Linked DNA regions of Variovorax paradoxus B4. The protein of the gene in region 2 interacts with the protein of the main gene of each other region in a pairwise test. Links are inferred from orthologs where the notes say so. Each region holds a gene or a part of one and is shown on either strand. Other genes may lie near its edges. The genes, in order: VAPA_RS12760 and VAPA_RS02515.

What was found.
Region 1: the proteins of VAPA_RS02515 (region 2) and VAPA_RS12760 interact in binary tests that used the Escherichia coli proteins (3 or more experiments, as listed by UniProt). The link is inferred for Variovorax paradoxus B4 from one-to-one orthologs.

Annotation. Positions count from the first base shown.
Region 1 is NC_022247.1:2,737,879-2,748,212, reverse strand. The notes cover bases 115-3,032. They hold VAPA_RS12760 (sulfate/molybdate ABC transporter ATP-binding protein), read right to left. Parts: upstream 2,164-3,032; coding sequence 1,066-2,163; downstream 115-1,065. Other genes in these bases: cysW (sulfate ABC transporter permease subunit CysW), read right to left, coding at 2,182-3,032; VAPA_RS12765 (disulfide bond formation protein B), read right to left, coding at 566-1,069; VAPA_RS12770 (P-loop NTPase family protein), read left to right, coding at 115-569. Also shown: more of VAPA_RS12770, read left to right, coding at 1-114; more of cysW, read right to left, coding at 3,033-3,084; sulfate ABC transporter permease subunit CysT, read right to left, coding at 3,086-3,973; VAPA_RS12745 (sulfate ABC transporter substrate-binding protein), read right to left, coding at 3,974-4,990; VAPA_RS12740 (RBBP9/YdeN family alpha/beta hydrolase), read right to left, coding at 4,987-5,562; VAPA_RS12735 (peroxiredoxin), read right to left, coding at 5,586-6,227; VAPA_RS12730 (LysR family transcriptional regulator), read right to left, coding at 6,346-7,260; VAPA_RS12725 (FMN-dependent NADH-azoreductase), read left to right, coding at 7,391-8,038; VAPA_RS12720 (NADPH-dependent FMN reductase), read right to left, coding at 8,114-8,671; panE (2-dehydropantoate 2-reductase), read left to right, coding at 8,856-9,788; VAPA_RS12710 (hypothetical protein), read left to right, coding at 9,802-10,334. UniProt on the Escherichia coli protein: Part of the ABC transporter complex CysAWTP involved in sulfate/thiosulfate import. Responsible for energy coupling to the transport system.
Region 2 is NC_022247.1:542,757-553,161, reverse strand. Bases 2,773-5,761 are described here. They hold VAPA_RS02515 (glutamate-5-semialdehyde dehydrogenase), read right to left. Parts: upstream 4,921-5,761; coding sequence 3,625-4,920; downstream 2,773-3,624. Other genes in these bases: holA (DNA polymerase III subunit delta), read right to left, coding at 5,055-5,761; gshA (glutamate--cysteine ligase), read right to left, coding at 2,773-3,504. Also shown: VAPA_RS02530 (GntR family transcriptional regulator), read left to right, coding at 1-106; VAPA_RS02525 (potassium transporter Kup), read right to left, coding at 145-2,016; more of gshA, read right to left, coding at 2,191-2,772; more of holA, read right to left, coding at 5,762-6,143; VAPA_RS02505 (LPS-assembly lipoprotein LptE), read right to left, coding at 6,173-6,694; leuS (leucine--tRNA ligase), read right to left, coding at 6,710-9,340; VAPA_RS02495 (Bug family tripartite tricarboxylate transporter substrate binding protein), read left to right, coding at 9,501-10,405. UniProt on the Escherichia coli protein: Catalyzes the NADPH-dependent reduction of L-glutamate 5-phosphate into L-glutamate 5-semialdehyde and phosphate. The product spontaneously undergoes cyclization to form 1-pyrroline-5-carboxylate.

The DNA.
Region 1 (10,334 bases), 2.2 Mb from region 2 along the record:
CGCACAGCTCCTTCACGCGCTTCTACGAAGGCTTTGCTTCCCCCATCGTGGTCGACAGCTTCGAGGGACTCGACACCGTGGTGAACGGCTTCGAGACGAACCCGCAGCAAAGCGTCATCGTCGACCTGGCGGCCCAGACGCTGGCGCCGCTGTCGCGCTGGATCAAGGAATCGGACCTGTTCGACGTGTTCGACGAACTGGGCGTGGCCGTGAACTTCTGGCACGTGCTGGACGACGGCAAGGACTCCACCGACCTGCTCGGCACGCTGATCGACACCTTCGGCAGCCGGCCCAACTACATCGTGGTGCAGAACTACGGCCGCGGCAGCGACTTCGGCATGCTGCTGGCGTCGCAGTCGCTCTCCAAGGCCACCGTGAACGGCGCCCGCGTGATCACGCTGCCGCGCCTGCACGAGGCGAGCATGCGCAAGATCGATGCGCAGAACACCAGTTTCTGGAAGGCCGTGAACGACCGCGAAGGACCTCATGCGCTCGGGCTACTGGAGCGCCAGCGCGTGAAGTCCTGGCTGGCGACCGCCTACGCGGCCTTCGATACCCTGCCGCTTTAGCGCGCCGGACGCCGGCGAAGCAGCAACACGAGCAACAGGATCGCCAGCACCACGAAGGCAATGAACGACCAGTTCGCCAGCGTCAGGCCGAACAGAGACCAGTCGACCTTCGAACAATCGCCGCCGCCGCGGAAGATCATCGGCAGCGCCCGCTTGAGCGGAAAGGTCTCGATCATTCCGTAGAGGTCGCGCCCGCAGGTCACGACCTCGGGCGGATTCCACTGGAGCCAGCTTTGCGCTGCCGCCGTGTAGGCGCCGCCGATGGCTGACACCAGCGCCAGCACACCGCCCGTCGCCTGCAGGCCGCGGCTCCTGAACACGCCGGCCAGCCCGGTGAAGAGCGCCACCAGCACCAGCGCATAGCGCTGCACGATGCACATGGGACAAGGCTCGAGGCCGACCACGTGCTGCAGGTAGAGCCCGAAGGCCAGCATCAGGACGCAGGCCAGGCAGATCAGCCCATACGCGCGGCGCGGCGCGCCGAAGTACCAATCGATCAAGGGGAAACCCAATCTTCTTCTACGAACACCCGGGCCTTGCGCGGCGTGGCGACAACCGTGTCGCCCTCCTGCAGGCCCAGTTCACGGAACTGTTGCGCAGGGAGTTGCGCCTCGATGATGGTTCCGGAGCCCGGATTATCTGGATTCGTTTCGGTGGGTTCAAGTTCCAGCCGCGCGATCGGGCCGACCACGATGGCGCGCGACAAGGTGGCCACGATGCCGGTTGCGCCGGCGGTGTAGCGCTCCACGGTAAGGTCGTGCGGCCGCACATAGGCCATGGCCTTGGCGTCGCGCGCGCCGCTGTGTTCGGGCGAGTCGAGTCGCATGCCGTCGAGCTGCACCGCGCCGTTGTCGGCCCGGCCATGGAACAGGTTCACGTCGCCCAGAAAGCCGTAGACGAAAGGGCTTGCGGGCTGGTCCCACACCTCTTGCGGGGAGCCGACCTGCTCGATGCGGCCCTTGTTGATGACCACCACGCGGTCGGCCACCTCGAGCGCCTCTTCCTGGTCGTGCGTGACGAAGATGGAGGTGACGTGCAGTTCGTCGTGCAGCCGGCGCAGCCAGCGGCGCAGCTCCTTGCGCACCTTGGCGTCGAGCGCGCCGAAGGGTTCGTCGAGCAGCAGCACCTTGGGTTCCACCGCCAGCGCACGCGCCAACGCGATGCGCTGGCGCTGTCCGCCGGAGAGCTGCGAAGGGTAGCGGTCGGCCAGCCAGTCGAGCTGCACCAGCTTGAGCAGGTCGGTCACCTTCTGCCTGATCTGCGCCTCACTCGGGCGCTCCTTGCGCGGCTTCACGCGCAGGCCGAAGGCCACGTTCTCGAACACCGTCATGTGGCGGAACAGCGCGTAGTGCTGGAACACGAAGCCCACCTGGCGTTCGCGCACGTGCACGTCGGTGGTGTCTTCGCCCGAAAAGAGAATGCTGCCCGTGTCGGCCGTTTCCAGCCCCGCGATGATGCGCAGCAGCGTGGTCTTGCCGCAGCCCGAGGGGCCGAGCAGCGCGACGAGCTCGCCCGACTCGACGTCGAGGTTCACGTTGTTCAGCGCCCGGAAGTCGCCGAACTGCTTGCTGATGTTGCGGATTTCGATGCTCATGGTCTTGTTCTTTCTCTCTCAGGCGGCCGAGGCTTGCGGCGGGCGCTCGGGCGGCAGTTCGGCGATGGCTTTCATTTCGCGTTCGTGGCGCCATTCGATGACCGACTTGATCACCAGCGTGACCAGCGCCAGGATGGCGAGTAGCGAGGCCACGGCAAAGGCCGCCACCGACTGGTACTCGTTGTAGAGCACTTCCACATGCAGCGGCATGGTGTTGGTCTGGCCGCGGATGTGGCCCGACACCACCGACACTGCGCCGAACTCGCCCATGGCGCGCGCGTTGCAGAGGATCACGCCGTACAGCAGGCCCCACTTGATGTTGGGCAAGGTCACGCGCCAGAAGGTCTGCCAGCCGGTCGCGCCGAGCACGATGGCAGCCTGCTCTTCGTCGGTGCCCTGCGCCTGCATCAGCGGCACGAGTTCGCGCGCAATGAACGGAAAGGTCACGAACACGGTCGCCAGCACGATGCCGGGCACCGCGAAGATGATCTTGATGTCGTGTTCGGCCAGCCACGGACCGAGCCAGCCCTGCGCGCCGAAGACCAGCACGTAGATCAGTCCCGCCACCACCGGCGACACCGCGAACGGCAGGTCCACCAGCGTGGTCAGGAAGGCCTTGCCGCGGAACTCGAACTTGGCGATGGCCCAGGCCGCGGCCACGCCGAACACCAGGTTCATCGGCACCGCGATGGCGGCCGTGATCAGCGTGAGGCGGATCGCGCTCCAGGCGTCGGGCTCCTTCAGCGCTTCGAGATAGGCGCCCAGGCCCTTGCGCAGGGCTTCCGTCGCCACGGCGGCCAGGGGCAGCACGAGGAACAGGAACATGAACGCGAGCGCAACGCCGATCAGCGTCCAGCGCACCCAGGCCGATTCGGTGGTGCCGGCCTGCGCGCGGCGGATGACTTTGGAAGGTGCACTCATCTCATGCTCCCGCGCGCTTGCGCTGCCAGGCCTGCAAGCCGTTGATGACCAGCAGCAGGAGGAATGAAATGACCAGCATCACCAGCGCGACCGCCGTGGCGCCCGCATAGTCGTACTGCTCCAGCTTGCCGATGATGATGAGCGGCGTGATCTCCGAGATCATCGGCATGTTGCCGGCAATGAAGATCACCGAGCCGTACTCGCCGATGGCACGGGCAAAGGCCATGGCAAAGCCGGTCAGCAACGCCGGCGCAATCGACGGGAAGATCACCTTCGTGAAGGTCTGAAGCCGCGTCGCGCCCAGCGAAGTGGCGGCTTCTTCGAGTTCCTTCTCGGCATCCTCGAGCACCGGTTGCACCGTGCGCACCACGAACGGCAGCCCGATGAAGATCAGCGCAATCACGATGCCCGCCGGCGTGAACGCCAGCTTGATGCCGTGCGGCTCGAGCAATTGCCCGATCCAGCCGTTGCCCGCGAGCAGCGCCGTGAGCGAGATGCCGGCCACCGCCGTCGGCAGCGCGAACGGCAGGTCGACCAGCGCATCGACGATGCGCTTGCCCGGAAACTTGTAGCGCACCAGCACCCAGGCCACGAGCAGGCCGAACACCGCGTTCACCACGGCTGCGATCAGCGAGGCGCCGAACGTGAGCCGGTACGAGGCCATCACGCGCGGCGCGCTCACGGCCACCCAGAACTGCTCCCAGCTCAGCGTGAAGGTCTTGAAGACCAGCGCCGAGAGCGGAATCAGCACGATCAGGCTCAGGTAAAGAATGGAGAAGCCGAGCGTTATGTGAAAGCCCGGCAGCACCCGCTTGGAACCCCCTGCCCGGTTCACATGCGAAAGCGGCGCTCCCGCGGACGGGAGCGCCGAAGAAACTGCGCCGCTCATTTACTTTGCGCCGGGCGTGTAGAGCTTGTCGAACTGGCCGCCGTCGTTGAAGTGCACCTTCTGCGCATCGCCGAGGCTGCCGAACAGTTCCTGCACCGTGAAAAGCTGCAGCGGCTTGAAGGTGGCGGCGTACTTCTTGAGCACGGCCTGCGAGCGCGGGCGCAGCGCATGCTTGGCCGCGATTTCCTGCGCCTCTTCGGAATAGAGCCAGTCAAGGTAGGCCTTGGCGAGTTCGCCGGTGCCCTTCTTCTTGGTGCTGCGCTCGACCACGGCCACCGGGTTCTCGGCCACGATGCTGATCGACGGGTAGACCGAATCGACCTTGCCCGTGCCGAACTCGCGGTCGATCGACACCACTTCGGATTCGAAGGTGATCAGCGCATCGCCGATGTTGCGCTGCAGGAAGGCGGTGGTCGCGTCGCGGCCGCCGCGTGCCAGCACCGGCACGTTCTTGAACAGCTTGCCGACGAACTCGGCCGCCTGGGCGTCGGTGCCGCCCTTCTTCTTGACGTAGCCCCAGGCCGCGAGATAGGCGTAGCGCCCGTTGCCGCCGGTCTTGGGGTTGACGATCACGACCTGCACGCCGGGCTTGACCAGGTCGTCCCAGTCCTTGATGCCCTTGGGGTTGCCGTTGCGCACCAGGAACAGCATGGTCGAGGTGGTGGGCGATGCGTTCTCGGGGAATTTCTTGTTCCAGTCCTTCGCGACCATGCCGGCATTGGCAAGAAAGTCGACGTCGGTGGAGGTGTTCATGGTCACCACGTCGGCATCGAGGCCGTCGGCCACCGCGCGCGCCTGGGCGCTGGAGCCGCCATGCGACTGGTCGATCTTCACGTCCTTGCCGGTGGTCTTCTTGTAGTTGGCCACGAACGCCGCGTTGTAGTCCTTGTAGAACTCGCGCGCCACGTCGTACGAGGCGTTCAGCAGCGTGGTGCCCTGGGCGAAGGCGCTGCTGCCGGCGAGTGCGGAAGACGCCAACGCGAGCACGGCGGCAAAGGTCTTGAATCTGGAAGTCATGTGGTTGCCAAGGTTTCTGAAAATTCACGGCCCGCTGGCCATGCAGCGGGCTCGTCGGTCAACGACTGGAGCAAGGCGAGGCCGAGCGGCCAGTCTCCATGTCCCGAATCGATGTTGATATGGCCCGCATTCTGCATGCGGACAAACTCACTGCCCCAGGCGCGGGAATAGGCGCCGGCCAGGCGGATCGGGCAATACGGGTCGTTGCTGCTCGCCACCACGATGCTGCGGTACGGCAGCGCCGCATACGGCACGGGCGCGAAGTCCGACAGCACGGCCCGGCGCTCCGGATCGGCCGGCGCCACCAGAAGCGCCCCGCGGATGCGTGCCGCCGCCTCCGCCGGCAGGTGCGCCGTGGCAATGCAGCCCAGGCTGTGCGCGGCAATCACCACCGGCCCGGGGCTTTCGAGCACCAGCCTGGCCAGCGTGGCCACCCAGGCCTCGCGCTTGGGCGATGCCCAGTCGTCCTGCACCACCCGCGCGGCACCCGGAATGCGCTCTTCCCACAGGCTCTGCCAATGGCCGGGCCCGGAGTCGCGCCAGCCGGGCACGATGATCACGCGAGTCTGCATGGCGACGCTGCCCTGCCCGCTTCTTACCTGTTCGGCTGCGGCGTGATGCGCAGGTAGGGCTTCACGGCCTTGAAGCCCTTGGGGAAGCGCTCGGCGAGCTCGGCCGGGTCCTGGATGCTCGGGATGATGACCACGTCGTCGCCGTCCTTCCAGTTCACGGGCGTGGCCACCTTGTGGCTGTCGGTGAGCTGCAGCGAGTCGATCACGCGCAGGATCTCGTCGAAATTGCGGCCGGTCGACGCCGGGTAAGTGATGGTCGCGCGGATCGCCTTCTTCGGATCGATGATGAAGACGCTGCGCACCGTGGCCGTGGCCGACGCGTTCGGGTGGATCAGGTCGTACAGGTCGGCCACCTTGCGGTCGTGGTCCGCAATGATCGGAAAGTTGACGGTGGTGTTCTGCGTCTCGTTGATGTCGCCGATCCACTCCTTGTGCCTGGTGGCCGGGTCGACGCTCAGCGCGATGGGCTTCACGCCGCGCTTGGCGAATTCGCCCGACAGCGCCGCCGTCTTGCCGAGCTCGGTGGTGCATACGGGCGTGAAATCGGCCGGGTGCGAGAAGAACACCACCCATGAATCGCCGGCCCATTGGTAGAAGTCGAGGGGACCTTCGCTGGAGTCCTGGGTGAAATTGGGGGCAGTGTCGCCGAGTCGCAGGGTCGCCATGGTCGCTCCTTGAATGGATGAGAGCCTGGGATTGTGCGAAGTGCGACTTCAATGCCAAACGAATATCTACTTGTTTGGTTATGGCATTTTTCGCATAAGGAGCAGCCAATCCATCCAGTCAGTACATGCCCGATTGGCTCCCGCTCATGTGCTCGGCCAGGAAGTCGATCAGCTGGCGAACCGCCGGCACCAGGGCGCGGCGCTGCGGAAAGACCATGTGCGCGATCACCGGCGCCGGCCCCCAGCCGGGCAGCACCTGCACGAGTCGGCCCGCCTCCACGTCGGCGCGGCACATGTAGCCCGGCAGCAGCGTCACGCCCACGCCCTCGAGCGCGACCAGCTGCAGCGTCGCCAGGTCGTCCGCCACGCAGCGCGGCGTGTGGACATGCACGTGGATCTCGCCGTTCGGCCCCTCGAGCCGCCATTCGCTGCGGCCTTCGCCGTTGGCCGACATGGCCGTCGTCGGCAGCCGCTCGAGGTCGGCCGGCGTGCGGACCGGGCCCAGGCGCTGCAGCAGTTCCGGCCGGGCCACGAGCACGGCGCGGCTGGTGCCCAGCACCTTGGCCACCAGCGTGGTGCTGTCCTCGATGGCGGGCCGCACGCGCAGCGCGATGTCGATCCCCTCTTCGATCAGGTCCACGGGCCGGTTCATGACGCGCAGGTCGACGCGCACCGCCGGGTAGCGCTCCATGAAGCGCGGCAGCAACTGCGCGAGCCCGCTGTGGGCGATGGTGATCGGGCAGCTCAGGCGGACCGTGCCGCAGGGATCGGTGTGCACCTGAGCCACCGCCTCGGTCGCAGCCTGGGCCGCGTCGCGCACGGCGGCCGAATGCCGCAGGAAGATCTCGCCCGCCGGCGTGAGCGACAGGCGCCGCGTGCTGCGCTGCATCAGCTGCACGCCGAGCCGCTCCTCCAGTTCGGCCACCCGGCGCGACAGGCGCGACTTGGGAATGCCGAGCGCGCGGCTGGCCGCGGCAAAGCCGCCGCGCTCTGCCACTTCGGCGAAGAAAACCATGTCGTTGAGGTCTTGCATGCGGCGATTGTCCCGCACATGGAACGATGTAGTCAAAATTTGGCTACTTATCGCTCACTCGCATCAAAAATAGAATTACGCCATCGCCGGCCACCTTTGAGCGCCGACCTCCACACGAAAGTGATCGACCATGAAGCTGCTCCACATCGACTCCAGCATCCTGAGTGCCAATTCGACCTCGCGCCTCCTCACGGCCGAGATCGTGGCGGCCTGGAAGGCCGCGCATCCCGACACCACGGTCGAGTACCTCGACCTCGCCGCCAACGCCCCGTCGCACTTCGGCGCCGATGCCCTGGGCATCAAGACCGGCGTGCAGGCCCAGCCGACCGAAGCCCAGCAGCGCGAAAACGCGCTCTCGGAAGCGCTCGTGAGCCAGTTCCTCGCTGCCGACGTCGTCGTGGTGGGCGCGCCGCTGTACAACTTCTCGGTCCCGACCCAGCTGAAGGCCTGGATCGACCGGCTCGCGCAGATCGGCCGCACCTTCAAGTACACCGACAAGGGCCCCGTGGGTCTGGCCGGCGGCAAGACCGTGATCGTGGCGTCCAGCCGCGGCGGCATCTACTCGACCACCGAAGGCGGCCAGGCCGCGGAACATCAGGAGAGCTACCTGAAGGTGGTTTTCGGCTTCTTCGGCATCACCGACGTGCGCTTCGTGCGTGCGGAAGGCCTTGCCATGGGCGACGCGCCCAAGGCCGCCGCGCTGGCCACGGCACGCGCCGACATCCGGGCGGCAACGGCCGAAGCCGCCAACCAGCAGGACGTGGCCCGGGCCGCCTGAGCCTCGGTTTCAGCCAAAAGAAATGCCGCCCCCCAGGGCGGCATTTTTCATGGGATTCGGCAGCCCCCCGGCGCGTCAGGCGGCCGCGTGGCTCTTGACCCAAGCCACGTACTTGTCCATCCACCCCTGCAGGAACTTCTTCGTGCCTTCAATGCCGATGTGGCCCTTGTCGTCGAACAGGCCATCCTTGGCCTGAAGGAACGCCTCCGGCTGCCCGAGCGTGGGGACATCGAGATACGCCAGCACAGTGCGCAGATGCTGCTGCGCCACCGCGGTACCGATGGCGCCCACCGAAATGCCCAGCACGCCCGCCGGCTTGCCAGCCCAGGCGTTCTGGCCATAGGGACGCGAAGCGTGATCGATGGCATTCTTCAGTACGCCGGGGAACGAACGGTTGTATTCGGGCGTGACGAACAACAAACCCTGGGCGGCCGCGATCTCGGTCTTGAGCCGCTTCACCGAAGGCGCCTGGTTGCCGTCGTCGTCCTGGTTGTACAGGGGCAGATCGTCGATGCGCAAATGCTCGAACGTGAAGTCCGACGGCGCGAGGTGGGCCAGCGCAAGGGCCAGCTTCTGGTTGTACGAATCCTTGCGAAGGCTGCCGACGATCACGGCAATTCGGGTCTGGCTCATGGGTGAAGCTCCTTTGAAGTAGGGAAACATGAACGGAAAGGAATGACCGGGACGATTATGCGAAGCGACCAAGACCTTTTCCCCAAAAGCTCTTCCGCCCCGCCCGCATTTTCGGCACGCCCAGCAGGTCAGCGCAATCGCGGGCATCATCGCCCGAGTCCTTTAGTCTCAGGAGCAATTCACAATGCGATTTCTGATGGTGGGTGCCGGTGCACTCGGTGGTTATTTCGGCGGTCGGCTGCTGGAGGCGGGACGCGACGTGACCTTTCTGCTGCGAGCGCGGCGCGCGGCACAGATCGCGACGACCGGACTGGTGGTGCAGAGCCCGTTCGGCAACCTGCAGCTGCCCTCGCCGCCCCACGTGCTGGCCGAGGACATCCAGGCGCCCTTCGACGTGGTCGTGGTCGGCAGCAAGGCCTACGACCTCGACTCGACCATGGATTCGTTCGCGCCGGCCGTCGGCCCGGACACGGTCATTCTTCCCCTGCTCAACGGCATGAAGCACATCGACCGCCTGGTCGATCGCTTTGGCAGCGAATGCGTTCTGGGCGGCCTGTGCATGATCTCCGCCACGCTGGACGACGAAGGCCGCGTGCTGCGCCTCAACGACATGCACGGCCTGAGCTTCGGCGAGCGCGCGGGCGGACGCTCGGCACGCGTCGATGCCATTGCCGCCCAGTTCGCCGGTGCAAAGTTCGACGCCACGCAGAGCGAGAACATCTCGCAGGACATGTGGGAGAAGTGGGTCTTCATCGCCTCGGCGGCGGGCCTCACGAGCCTGATGCGCGCGTCCATCGGCGACATCGCAAGCGCGGGCGGACAGGACGTGGCGCTCGCGATCTTCGACGAATGCTGCGCCATTGCCGCGCACAACGGCTTCGCGCCGCGACCGGCAGCCGTCGAGCGTGGCCGCGCCATCATGACGGCCGCAGGCTCCACGATGACGGCCTCCATGTACAAGGACATCGTGCGCGGGGCGCCGGTCGAGGCCGACCACATCGTCGGCGACCTGCTGGGCCGCGCGCCCACCGCCCCTTCGCCCGTGCCTTCGGTGCTGCGCACGGCCTACGTCCACCTGAAGGCCTACGAGGCGCGGCGCGCCCGCGAAGCGGCCTGAGGCCTTCTTCTCGATGACTGACGCCATCGCCTTCCTCCACACGGCGCAGGTTCATGTGCCGACCTTCGAGCGCCTCACCCGCGAGATCGCGCCGGAACTGGAGGTGCGCCACCTGGTGATGGAGGAACTGCTGCACGAAGCCCGCGCCGTGGGCATCGACAACCCGATGTTTGCAGCGCGTGTGCACGAGGCCATGCGCGAGGCCGCATCCGACGGTGCCGCCGTGGTGGCGTGCACCTGCTCGACCATCGGCGGCATCGCGGAAAAAACCGCCACGGGTGGCGCCTTCACGGCCCAGCGCATCGACCGCGCGATGGCCGACCGCGCCGTGCGCGCCGGCCCGCGCGTGCGGATTGCAGCGGCGCTCGAAAGCACGCTGGAGCCGACCACCGCGCTGGTTCTTTCGGCCGCCGCGCAGGCCGGCGTCGGTGTCAGGCCGAGCGTGCTTCTGGTCGCCGAGGCCTGGGCGCACTTCGAGGCCGGCGACACCGACCGCTACATCGAGATGCTGGCAAGCGCGATTCGCAGCGCCGCCATCGGGGCCGA
Region 2 (10,405 bases):
GGCCGTGCGTCTGATGGAAGAGCACCTGCTGGTGCTTGAGAAGAACATCGCCCTCGACAGGCCCGCCTCGCAGCGCAGCCTGGGGCAGATGCTGGGACTGGGCTGAGGCGGGCGGCCGCGCGAGGCCGCGCGGGCCGCCGCCGGTCAGATCTCGATCTTGGAGCCCAGCTCCACCACCGCGTTGTTCGGCAACCCCAGGAACGCGGCCGCGCCGCTCGCGTTGTGGTGCATCTGCGCGAACAGCTTCTCGCGCCACGGCGCCATGCCGCTGCCCAGCGTGGGAATGACGACGTCGCGCGAGAGGAAGTAGCTCGTCGTCATGGGCTCGAGCTGGCAACCGCGCAGGCGCGCATTGTCGAGCGCGCGCGGCAGGTCGACATCGTTCTTGAAGCCGTAGTGCACGATGACCTGCCAGCAATGATGGCCGAGCGCCTCGATCTCGATGCGCTTGTCCATCGGTATCCAGGGCACCTCGTGGTTGCGCACCGTCACGAACAGGTTCTGCTCGTGCAGCACCTTGTTGTGCTTCAGGTTGTGCAGCAGCGCGTTGGGCACCACGCCGGGTTCCGCGGTGAGGAACACCGCCGTGCCGTCCACGCGCGCGGGCGGGCTCTCGAACACCGAATCGAGGAACGCCTTCAGCTCGATCGCATCGGCACGCTGCACCTCGCCCATCAGGCGGCGGCCTTCCTTCCAGGTGATCATCAGGGTGAACACGGCGCCGCCGATCACCAGCGGGAACCAGCCGCCCTCGAACAGCTTGAGCAGGTTCGAAGCGAAGAACAGGAAGTCGACCACGAAGAACACCGCGGTCGACGCAATGCACAGCGCCAGCGGCAGCTTCCAGGCGTAGCGGATCACGAAGAAGGTCAGCACCGTGGTGATGAGCATGTCGGTGGTCACCGCGATGCCATAGGCCGCGGCCAGGCTGCTCGACGAGCGGAACATGACGACCGCGAGCACGATGGCCACGAACAGCCCCCAGTTGACCAGCGGAATGTAGATCTGCCCCGCCGCGCGCACGCTCGTGTGCTCGATGTTCAGGCGCGGCAGGTAGCCCAGCTGGATGACCTGGCGCGTGACGCTGAAGGCCCCCGTGATGAGCGCCTGGGACGCGATGACCGTGGCCGCCGTGGCCAGCAGCACCAGCGGAATGAGCGCCCATTCGGGCGCCATCATGAAGAAGGGGTTCTTCACGGCCTCGGGATTCTCGAGCAGCAGCGCGCCCTGGCCGAAGTAGTTGAGCGTGAGCGCCGGCATGACGACCGTGAACCAGGCCACGCGGATCGGCCGCTTGCCGAAGTGGCCGAGGTCGGCGTACAGCGCCTCGGCGCCCGTCACGCACAGCACCGTGGCGCCCAGCAGAATGAAGCTGGTGCCCGGGTTGTTCCATATGAACTTCAGCGCGAACCAGGGGTTCAGCGCCTTGAGGATTTCGGGGTGGTGAACGATCTGCGACACGCCGAGCACCGCAATGGCGATGAACCATGTCAGCGTGATCGGCCCGAAGAACTTGCCGATGCCGGCCGTGCCGCGTTTTTGCACCACGAAGAGGCCGAACAGCACCACCAGCGTGACCGGCAGCACATAGTGCTTGAAGTGGGGCGACACCACTTCGAGGCCTTCGACCGCGGAAAGCACCGAGATGGCCGGCGTGATGACGCCGTCGCCATAGAAGAGCGAAGTGCCGAAGATGCCCACCAGCAGCAGCACATGGCGCAGCCTGGGCTTGTCGGCCACGGCCTGCGAGGCCAGCGCCAGCATGGCGACCAGGCCCCCCTCGCCTTCGTTGTCGGCCCGCAGCACCAGCACCACGTACTTGATCGACACGATGACGGTGAGCGTCCAGAAGAACATCGAAAGGATGCCGTAGACGTTTTCGACAGTGAACGGCACATGGCCGTGGCCGAACACTTCCTTGACTGCATACAGCACGCTGGTGCCGATGTCGCCATAGACGACACCGATGGTGCCGATGATCAAGGCGGCGGCGGAAGAGGATTTGGGAGGTGACACGAAGTCGATGGGAAAAAGGGAGGCTGCCAGCGCGTAACCAGACGTCACGCGCACCGGGATGCCGCCGCGGTGGAATTTCCAGCCGCCGCGCGCACCCCTCCGCCCTTTTGTTTCCTTTGCTGTGGGGCCGCTATTTTGCCGCCGGCCGACGCCTTCGCAAGCCGCCCCGGAAAATCATTCGTAGATTTCGGCGTCCGGATCGGTGGCTTCCAGCTCGTAGCTCGCAGCCACCATGGCCAGGCGGCCCACCACGCCATACATGTAGAAGCGGTTCGGGGCACTCGCGCCGGGCTTGGCGCCTGGCTGCGGCAAGTGCGCGCTTTCGGAGAAAGCCAGCGGCACGAAGCTCGCGCCCGGAAGCTTGAGGTTCTCGTCGGGGGCGCGCTCGGCATGCACGCGGTAGAAGCCGCCCACCACGTAGCGGTCCATCATGTAGACCACCGGCTCGGCCACGCCGTTGTGCACGCGCTCGTTGGTCAGCACGCCTTCCTGCACGATCACCTCGCGGGGCTCGCGCAGTTCCCTGGCGGCCGCGGCCGCCTTGCTGCCCGCGGAGGCGCCGCGCGACTTGCCGACAAGGCCCTCGACTTCCTTTGCATCGCGCACGGTGATGACGCCCGGGCCATCCCCGCCGACATGGCCCTTGACGACGACGAAGGGCTTCTCGTTGATGCCGTATTCCTTGTACTTGCGGCGCACCTTGGTCAGCACCGCTTCCACGTGGCTGGTCAGCACGTCGATGCCGCGGCCTTCGGCAAAATCGACGCCGTCGGCGCGCGCATAGATCGGGTTGATGAGCCAGGGATCGATGCCAAGCAGCTTGCCGAAGCGCTTGGACAGCTCTTCGTAGCTGTGCAGGTGATTGCTCTTGCGCCGCACCGACCAGCCCGCGTGCAGCGGCGGCAGCAGGTACTGCTCGTGCAGGTCTTCCAGGATGCCCGGGGTGCCGGCCGCCAACTCGTTGTTGAGCAGGATGGTGCAGGGGTCGAAATTCTTGAGCCCGAGGCGGCGCTTGCTGCGCACCACGGGCTCCAGGCACACGGTTTCACCGTTGGGCAGCTCGATCTTCTTGGGCGACTTGATGGCCGGATCGATCGAACCCACGCGCACGTTGAGTCCCGCCATGTGGAAGATCCGCACCAGCTGGGCGACGTTGGCGAGGTAGAAGGTGTTCTTCGAGTGGTTCTCGGGAATGACCAGCAGGTTGCGCGCTTCCGGGCAGATCTTCTCGATGGCGGCCTGCGCGGCCTGCACCGCCAGCGGCAGCATCTCCTTGGTGAGATTGTTCCAGCCGCCGGGGAAGAGATTGGTGTCGACCGGCGCCAGCTTGAAGCCCGCGTTGCGGATGTCGACCGCGCTGTAGAACGGCGGCGTGTGCTCCATCCATTCGAGCCGGAACCAGCGCTCGATGGCGGGCGTCGAGTCGAGTACCCGCTGCTCCAGTTCGTTGATCGGGCCGGTCAGGGCGGTGACGAGATGCGGAACCATGCGGCGGCCTTATTGGATTTGTACTTGAAGGTAGAGCGGAATTGTAGGATTTGGGGGTGGCCGCCCCAATGACAAGACTACGTAGAGCGGACTTGGTTCAGTCCGCCCGCCTCCGGCGCATCAGCTGCGGACTTCGCCCTGCCCGAGCACCACGTACTTGAGCGAGGTCAGCCCCTCGATGCCGACCGGCCCGCGCGCATGGAATTTGTCGGTGCTGATGCCGATCTCCGCTCCCAGGCCAAACTCGAAACCATCCGCGAAGCGTGTGCTCGCATTGACCATGACGCTGGCCGAATCGACCTCGCGCAGGAAACGCTGCGCATGCACATGGTCGCGCGTGACGATGGCGTCGGTGTGGTGGCTCGAGTAGCGGTTGATGTGCGCAATGGCCTCGTCGACCCCTGCGACCACCTTGATGCTGATCACGGCGGCAAGGTATTCCTCGGACCAGTCGGCCTCGACCGCATCGACGACTCTTGCGCCCGAGCCAGCCAATGCATCGTCGGCGCGCAGAATGCGGGCCGCCACCGGGTCGCAGCGCATTTCGACGCCCTTGGCCGCGAAGATGGCGGCGATCCGGGGCAGGAAATCCTCCGCCACCGCGGCCGACACCAGAAGGCCTTCGGCCGCGTTGCAGGGGCTGTATTTCTGGGTCTTGGCGTTGTCGACGATGCGCAGCGCCATCTCGAACTCGGCCGTATCGTCCACGTAGACGTGGCAGTTGCCGTCGAGGTGCTTGATGACCGGCACCTTGGCATCGCGGCTGATGCGCTCGATCAGGCCCTTGCCGCCGCGCGGGATGATCACGTCCACGAACTCGGGCATGGCGATCAGCTGGCCCACGGCTTCGCGGTCGGTGGTCTGCACCAGCTGCACCGCCTCGACCGGCAGGCCGGCCTCGGCCAGCGCCCCGGACACCAGCAGCGCCAGCGCCTTGTTCGACTCGATGGCTTCGGAGCCGCCGCGCAGGATGGCGGCGTTGCCGCTCTTGATGGCCAGGCTCGCGGCCTCGATGGTCACGTTGGGGCGGCTCTCGTAGATCATGCCGAAGACGCCGATCGGCACGCGCATCTGGCCCACGCGGATGCCGCTGGGCTGCTGCTTCATGCCGATGATTTCGCCGATCACATCGGCCATGCCGGCGAGTTGCTCGCAACCCAGCGCCACGGTCTCGATGACCTTGGGCGTGAGCTTGAGGCGGTCGACCATCGGCGCCGAAAGCCCGGCGGCCGTGGCGCGCGCCAAGTCCTTCTCGTTGGCCTCGGCCAAGGCGGGGCCGGCTTCGCGCAGGCGCTTGGCCAGGGCCTTCAATGCTCTGTTTTTGGTAGCTGCATCCGCACGGGCCATGAGGAATGCGGCGGTTTTTGCCTGCAGGCCGAGGGTCTGCATGTGCTCGCTGACGTTGAACGCGTTCATCGCTGCATTTTCCTGCATTTGGATCAACCCCAGGCTTCGCGCACTTGCCGTGTTGTCCCCTCTCCCTCCGGGAGAGGGCCAGGGTGAGGGCCGGGGCACTCGCAAACGCGCGATGCGATGAGGGCCGCCGGCCCTCACCCCAACCCTCTCCCGGAGGGAGAGGGAGCAAGAGCAGCGCTGCTGCAGGCGCGGCACAGCATCAGCGCCAGGCGCTGCAGGGCCTGCCAGCCGCTGGCGGGCCAGTCGGGCTGCTTCAGCCCCTTGCAGATGCCATCCACCACATGGGCCGCGCGCAGCAGCCGGGCCAGCATGCGGTCGTCGAGCCGGGGCAGCACGCGCTCGAAGGCGCGCTCGCGCGGGCCCCAGATGCGGTTCTCGCGCAGGGCCATGGGCAGCGGCCGGCCCGCGGCCATGGCGTCCTTCACGCGCTTGAGCGCGCGGATGTCCTCGGCGATCGTGTAGTGCACCAGCACCTCGGCCTCGCCTTCGGCCTGCAGGCCGTCGAGCATGCGCGCCACGCGCTGCGGGTTGCCGGCCAGCACGGCCTCGGAGAGCTTGAACACGTCGTAGCGCGCCACGTTGTTGACCGCGCCTTCGACCTGCTCCCAGCTCAGCTCGCCCGCCGGATGCAGCAGGGCGAGCTTCTGGATTTCCTGGTGCGCGGCGAGCAGGTTGCCCTCGACGCGGTCGGCAAAGAACTGCAGCGTGCGCTGGCCTTCGTCGCCGGGCATCACGCGCTGGCCCTGCAGGCCCAGGCGCTGCGCGATCCACTGCGGCAGCGCGGCGCGTTCGATCGGATCGACCTGCAGGCTCACGCCGTTGTTCTCGAGCGCCGAGAACCAGGCGCCGGTGCGCGTGGCCTTGTCGAGCCGCGGCAGCATCACCAGCGTGAGCGTGCTGTCGTTGTCCCGCGCGGCCTCGGCCAGCTGCTGCAGCGCCGTGCTGCCGTCCTTGCCGGGCTTGCCCGAGGGAATGCGGATCTCGACGATCTGCTTGTCGGCGAACAGCGAGAGCGAGCCGCCCGCCGCAAGCACCGCGCTCCAGTCGAAGTGCGCGCCGGCCACGGTGTACGAGCTGCGCTCCGTATAGCCCGCCACGCGTGCCGCGGTGCGGATGGCGTCCGCCGCCTCCTGCGCGAGCAGCGGCTCGTCGCCGTGGATCGTGTAGAGGGACTTCAGCCCCTTCTGCAGATGGGAGCCCAGTTGGGCGCTGGCAAGTTGCATGGAATGTGCGGCAGGCGCGCTCGTGCCGCCTAGAGTTCCTTGACGGCCGCGAGGCGGCGCATCAGCTGCTGTGCAATGTCGGCCTGCATGTCCCGGTACAGCAGTTCGGCCTCGCCTTCCTTGGCGAGCGCGTTGGTCTCGTTGAAGCTCAGGTCGCGCGTCTGCGACACCTCGGTGGGCGCCAGCAGCATCTTGCCGCCCGGCGTGCGCAGGCTGAAGCGAACGCGCAATTGCAGTTGCAGCTCCCGCAGCAGGCCCGCCGAATTGGTCGAGATCACGATGCGGTCGCGGTTTTCGCCCAGGATCTCGAGGATCGCGTCGGCGCTCTGTGCCTGCTCGGGCGGCACCAGCGTCACGGTGCCGGCGGCACGCATTTCGCGCCGCAGACGGTTGATCAGCTCCGAATTGCCCGACACCGACAGCGTCTTGAACGCAAACACCGGCGCCTTGCGCAGTTCGAACCCGCAGCCGGCCAGCCCCAGGCTGGCGCCCGCCGCGGCAAGACCCAGAAGAAAGCCGCGGCGCGGCAGCGAGGCGTTGCGATTGTTCATGCTTCTATCGTTCGTTCAAATGACCACGTTGACCAGCCGGCCGGGAACCACGATGACGCGCTTGGCCGGCGCGCCTTCGGCGAACTTGGCGAAGTCGTCGCAGGAAAGCGCGAGCGCTTCGATCTCGGCCTTGGAAGCGCCGGCCGGCACGCGCAGCGCGCCGCGCAGCTTGCCGTTGACCTGGAGCATGAGCTCGATCTCGTCCTGCTCCAGCGCGCCCACGTCGACCACGGGCCAGGGCGCGTCGAGCAGGTCGCCCAGTTCCTTGTCGTAGCCGAGCTGCTGCCAGAGCTGGTGCGCGATGTGCGGCGTGGCCGGATACAGGCAGCGCAGCAGGATGCCGAAGCCTTCGCGCAGCGCGGCCGTATCGCCGGCGCTGCCGTCGGGCTTGAAGCCTTCCAGCGCATTGAGCAGCTTCATCGCGCCCGACACCACCGTGTTGTATTGCATGCGCTGGTAGTCGTAGTCGACCTGGCGCAGCACGGTGTGCACCTCGCGGCGCAATGCCTGCGCGTTCTTGCCGCAGGCCTGGCCGCCGGCCGCCGCGGGCTGCGCGTCGGCCTGCGCCACGCCGAAGTTCCAGACCCGGCGCAGGAACCGGTAGCTGCCTTCGACGGCTGCGTCGTTCCACTCGAGCGTGGCTTCGGGCGGTGCGGTGAACATGGTGTACAGGCGCGCGGTGTCGGCGCCGTACTTCTCGATCAGGTCCTGCGGGTCGACGCCGTTGCGCTCGCTCTTGCCCATCTTGCCGACGCCGCCGTATTCGACCTTGGTGCCGTCCGCGGTGGTGCCGCCGACGATGCGGCCCTGCGCGTCGAGCGTGGGCGTGACCTCCAGCGGCGGGTGGTAGTTCTTGCCGCCCCTCTCGTCACGGTGGTAGTAGATGTGGTTGAGCACCATGCCCTGCGTGAGCAGCTTGCTGAAGGGCTCGTCGACCTTCACCAGGCCCAGGTCGCGCATCACCTTGGTCCAGAAGCGCGCGTACAGCAGGTGAAGAATCGCATGCTCGATGCCGCCGATGTACTGGTCCATCGGCATCCAGTAGTCGGCGCCCTCGGCGACCATGGCCTGGTCGTTCTTCGGGTCGCAGTAGCGCATGAAGTACCACGAGCTGTCGACGAAGGTGTCCATGGTGTCGGTCTCGCGCCGCGCGGGCTTGCCACAGACGGGACACACCACGCCGGCGTGGAAGCCTTCGTGCTTGGCGAGCGGGTTGCCCGAGCCGTCGGGTACGCAGTCGGTCGGCAGCACCACGGGCAGGTCCTTCTCGGGGACCGGCACCGCACCGTGCTCGTCGCAATGGATGATGGGGATCGGCGTGCCCCAGTAGCGCTGGCGGCTCACGCCCCAGTCGCGCAGGCGCCAGGTGGTCTGCATCTCGCCCAGGCCCTTCTGGCCGAGCGCATGCGCCACGGCGGCCACCGCCTCCTTGTAGGTCATGCCGCTGAAGTTGTCGGAGTTGATGGTCACGCCGCGCTGCTTGTCGGCGTACCAGTCCTGCCACCTGTGATAGTCGAAGTGCGGCTCGTCGTCGACCAGCACCACCTGGATGATCTCGATGCCGTACTTGTTGGCAAAGGCGAAGTCGCGCTCGTCGTGCGCGGGCACGCCCATCACGGCGCCGTCGCCATAGTTGATGAGCACGTAGTTGCCCACCCACACCGGCACCTGCTCGTCGGTGATCGGATGCTTGACGGTCAGGCCCGTGGGCACGCCCTTCTTCTCCTGCGTGGCGAGTTCGGCCTCGGTGGTGCCGCCGGCCTTGCACTCCTCGATGAAGGCCGCGACCTTCGGATTGAGCGTGGCGGCGTGCGCGGCCAGCGGATGCTCGGGCGCCACGGCGCAGAAGGTCACGCCCATGATGGTGTCGGCGCGCGTGGTGAACACGTACATGCGCCCGTCCTGGATCAGCTTGCCGCTCGCGTCCTGGATGTCGTGCGTGAAGGCGAAGCGCACGCCCTCGCTCTTGCCGATCCAGTTCTCCTGCATCAGCTTGACGCGCTCGGGCCAGCCCGGCAGCTTGTGCTGGGTGTGCTCGAGCAGTTCTTCGGCGTAGTCGCTGATCTTCAGGTAGTAGCCCGGGATCTCGCGGCGCTCGACCGTGGCGCCGGTGCGCCAGCCCTTGCCGTCGATCACCTGCTCGTTGGCCAGCACGGTCTGGTCGACCGGGTCCCAGTTGACGACCTGGGTCTTGCGGTAGGCAATGCCCTTTTCGAGCATCTTGAGGAACAGCCACTGGTTCCACTTGTAGTACGAGGGATCGCAGGTGGCGATCTCGCGGCTCCAGTCGATCGCCAGGCCCATGGCCTGGAGCTGGCCGCGCATGTAGTCGATGTTCTCGTAGGTCCACTTGGCCGGGGGCACGCCGTTCTTCAGCGCCGCGTTCTCGGCCGGCAGGCCGAAGGCGTCCCAGCCCATGGGCATCAGCACGTTGTAGCCGCTCATGCGCAGGTAGCGCGTGAGCATGTCGTTGATGGTGTAGTTGCGCACGTGGCCCATGTGCAGCTTGCCGCTGGGGTACGGCAGCATCGAGCAGGCGTAGTACTTTTTGCGGCTCGCGTCCTCGGTGACGCGGTAGGCATCGGCGGCGCTCCATTGCGCCTGGGCAGCGGACTCGACGTCGCTGGGTTTGTAGCTGGGGTTCATGACGGTTCGGCAGAACCCGGCGCGGGGGTGGCCGGGGAGGACGGATTATCGCGCCCGGGCGGCCGCCCGGCCGGCAGACTCTAGACTTGAGGCACGTAACCTGCGTGTTGCGCGGGTAACGCCTGCCCTTCGGCAGGTTTTTCGTACCGCCTGGAATGCCATGACACTGCTCCTGAAACACCTCGCCCTGGGCCTCGCGGCCGCCGCCAGCCTCGCCGTGATGCCGCTCCATGCGCAGCCGAACGGCGACAAGCCGCTGCGCATCGTCGTGCCCTTCGCCGCCGGCGGGGCGCAGGACGTGATCGCCCGCTACCTGGGTGCCAAGCTCACCGACAAGCTCGGCGGCACCGTGATCGTCGACAACAAGGCGGGCGCGGGCGGCATCGTGGCGGCCGATGCGGTGGCCAAGGCGACCGATGGCGCCACCGTGCTGCTGGCCACCGGCGGCGCCATCACCATCGCGCCCCACCTGCAGGCCAAGCTGCCCTACGACCCCGTGAATGACCTCGCGCCCGTGGCCCTGGTCGGCGACACGCCCATGACCGTGGCCGTGCGCACCGAAAGCCCATACAAGACGCTGGCCGACGTGCTGCGCGACGCCAAGGCGAAGCCGGGGCAGGTGACCTACGCCTCCACCGGCAACGGCACCGTGTCGCACCTCACGGGCGCGCTGCTGGCCCAGGCGAGCGGCGTGAACCTGCTGCATGTGCCGTACCGCGGCGCGGCGCCGGCGCTGACCGACCTGCTGGGCGGCCAGGTGGCCCTGATCGTCACCAGCGCCGCCTCCATCGAGCCGATGGTCGCGAGCGGCAAGGCCCGCGTGCTCGGCACCTTTTCCCGCGCGGCCCTGCCCAGCCTCGGCATGCCACCGACGGTCGCGGAGGCGGCGGGCCTTGCGGGCATGGACGTGCCGGTCTGGGTCGGCGTGATGGCGCCCGCGCGCATGCCGGCGGCCAGCATCGAGAAGCTCTCCGCGGCGCTGGTCGAGGTGTGCAACCTGCCCGAAACCCGGCAGCGCTTCGCCCAGCTGGGCGCGGTGAACACCTGCGGCGGCGGCGCAGCGCT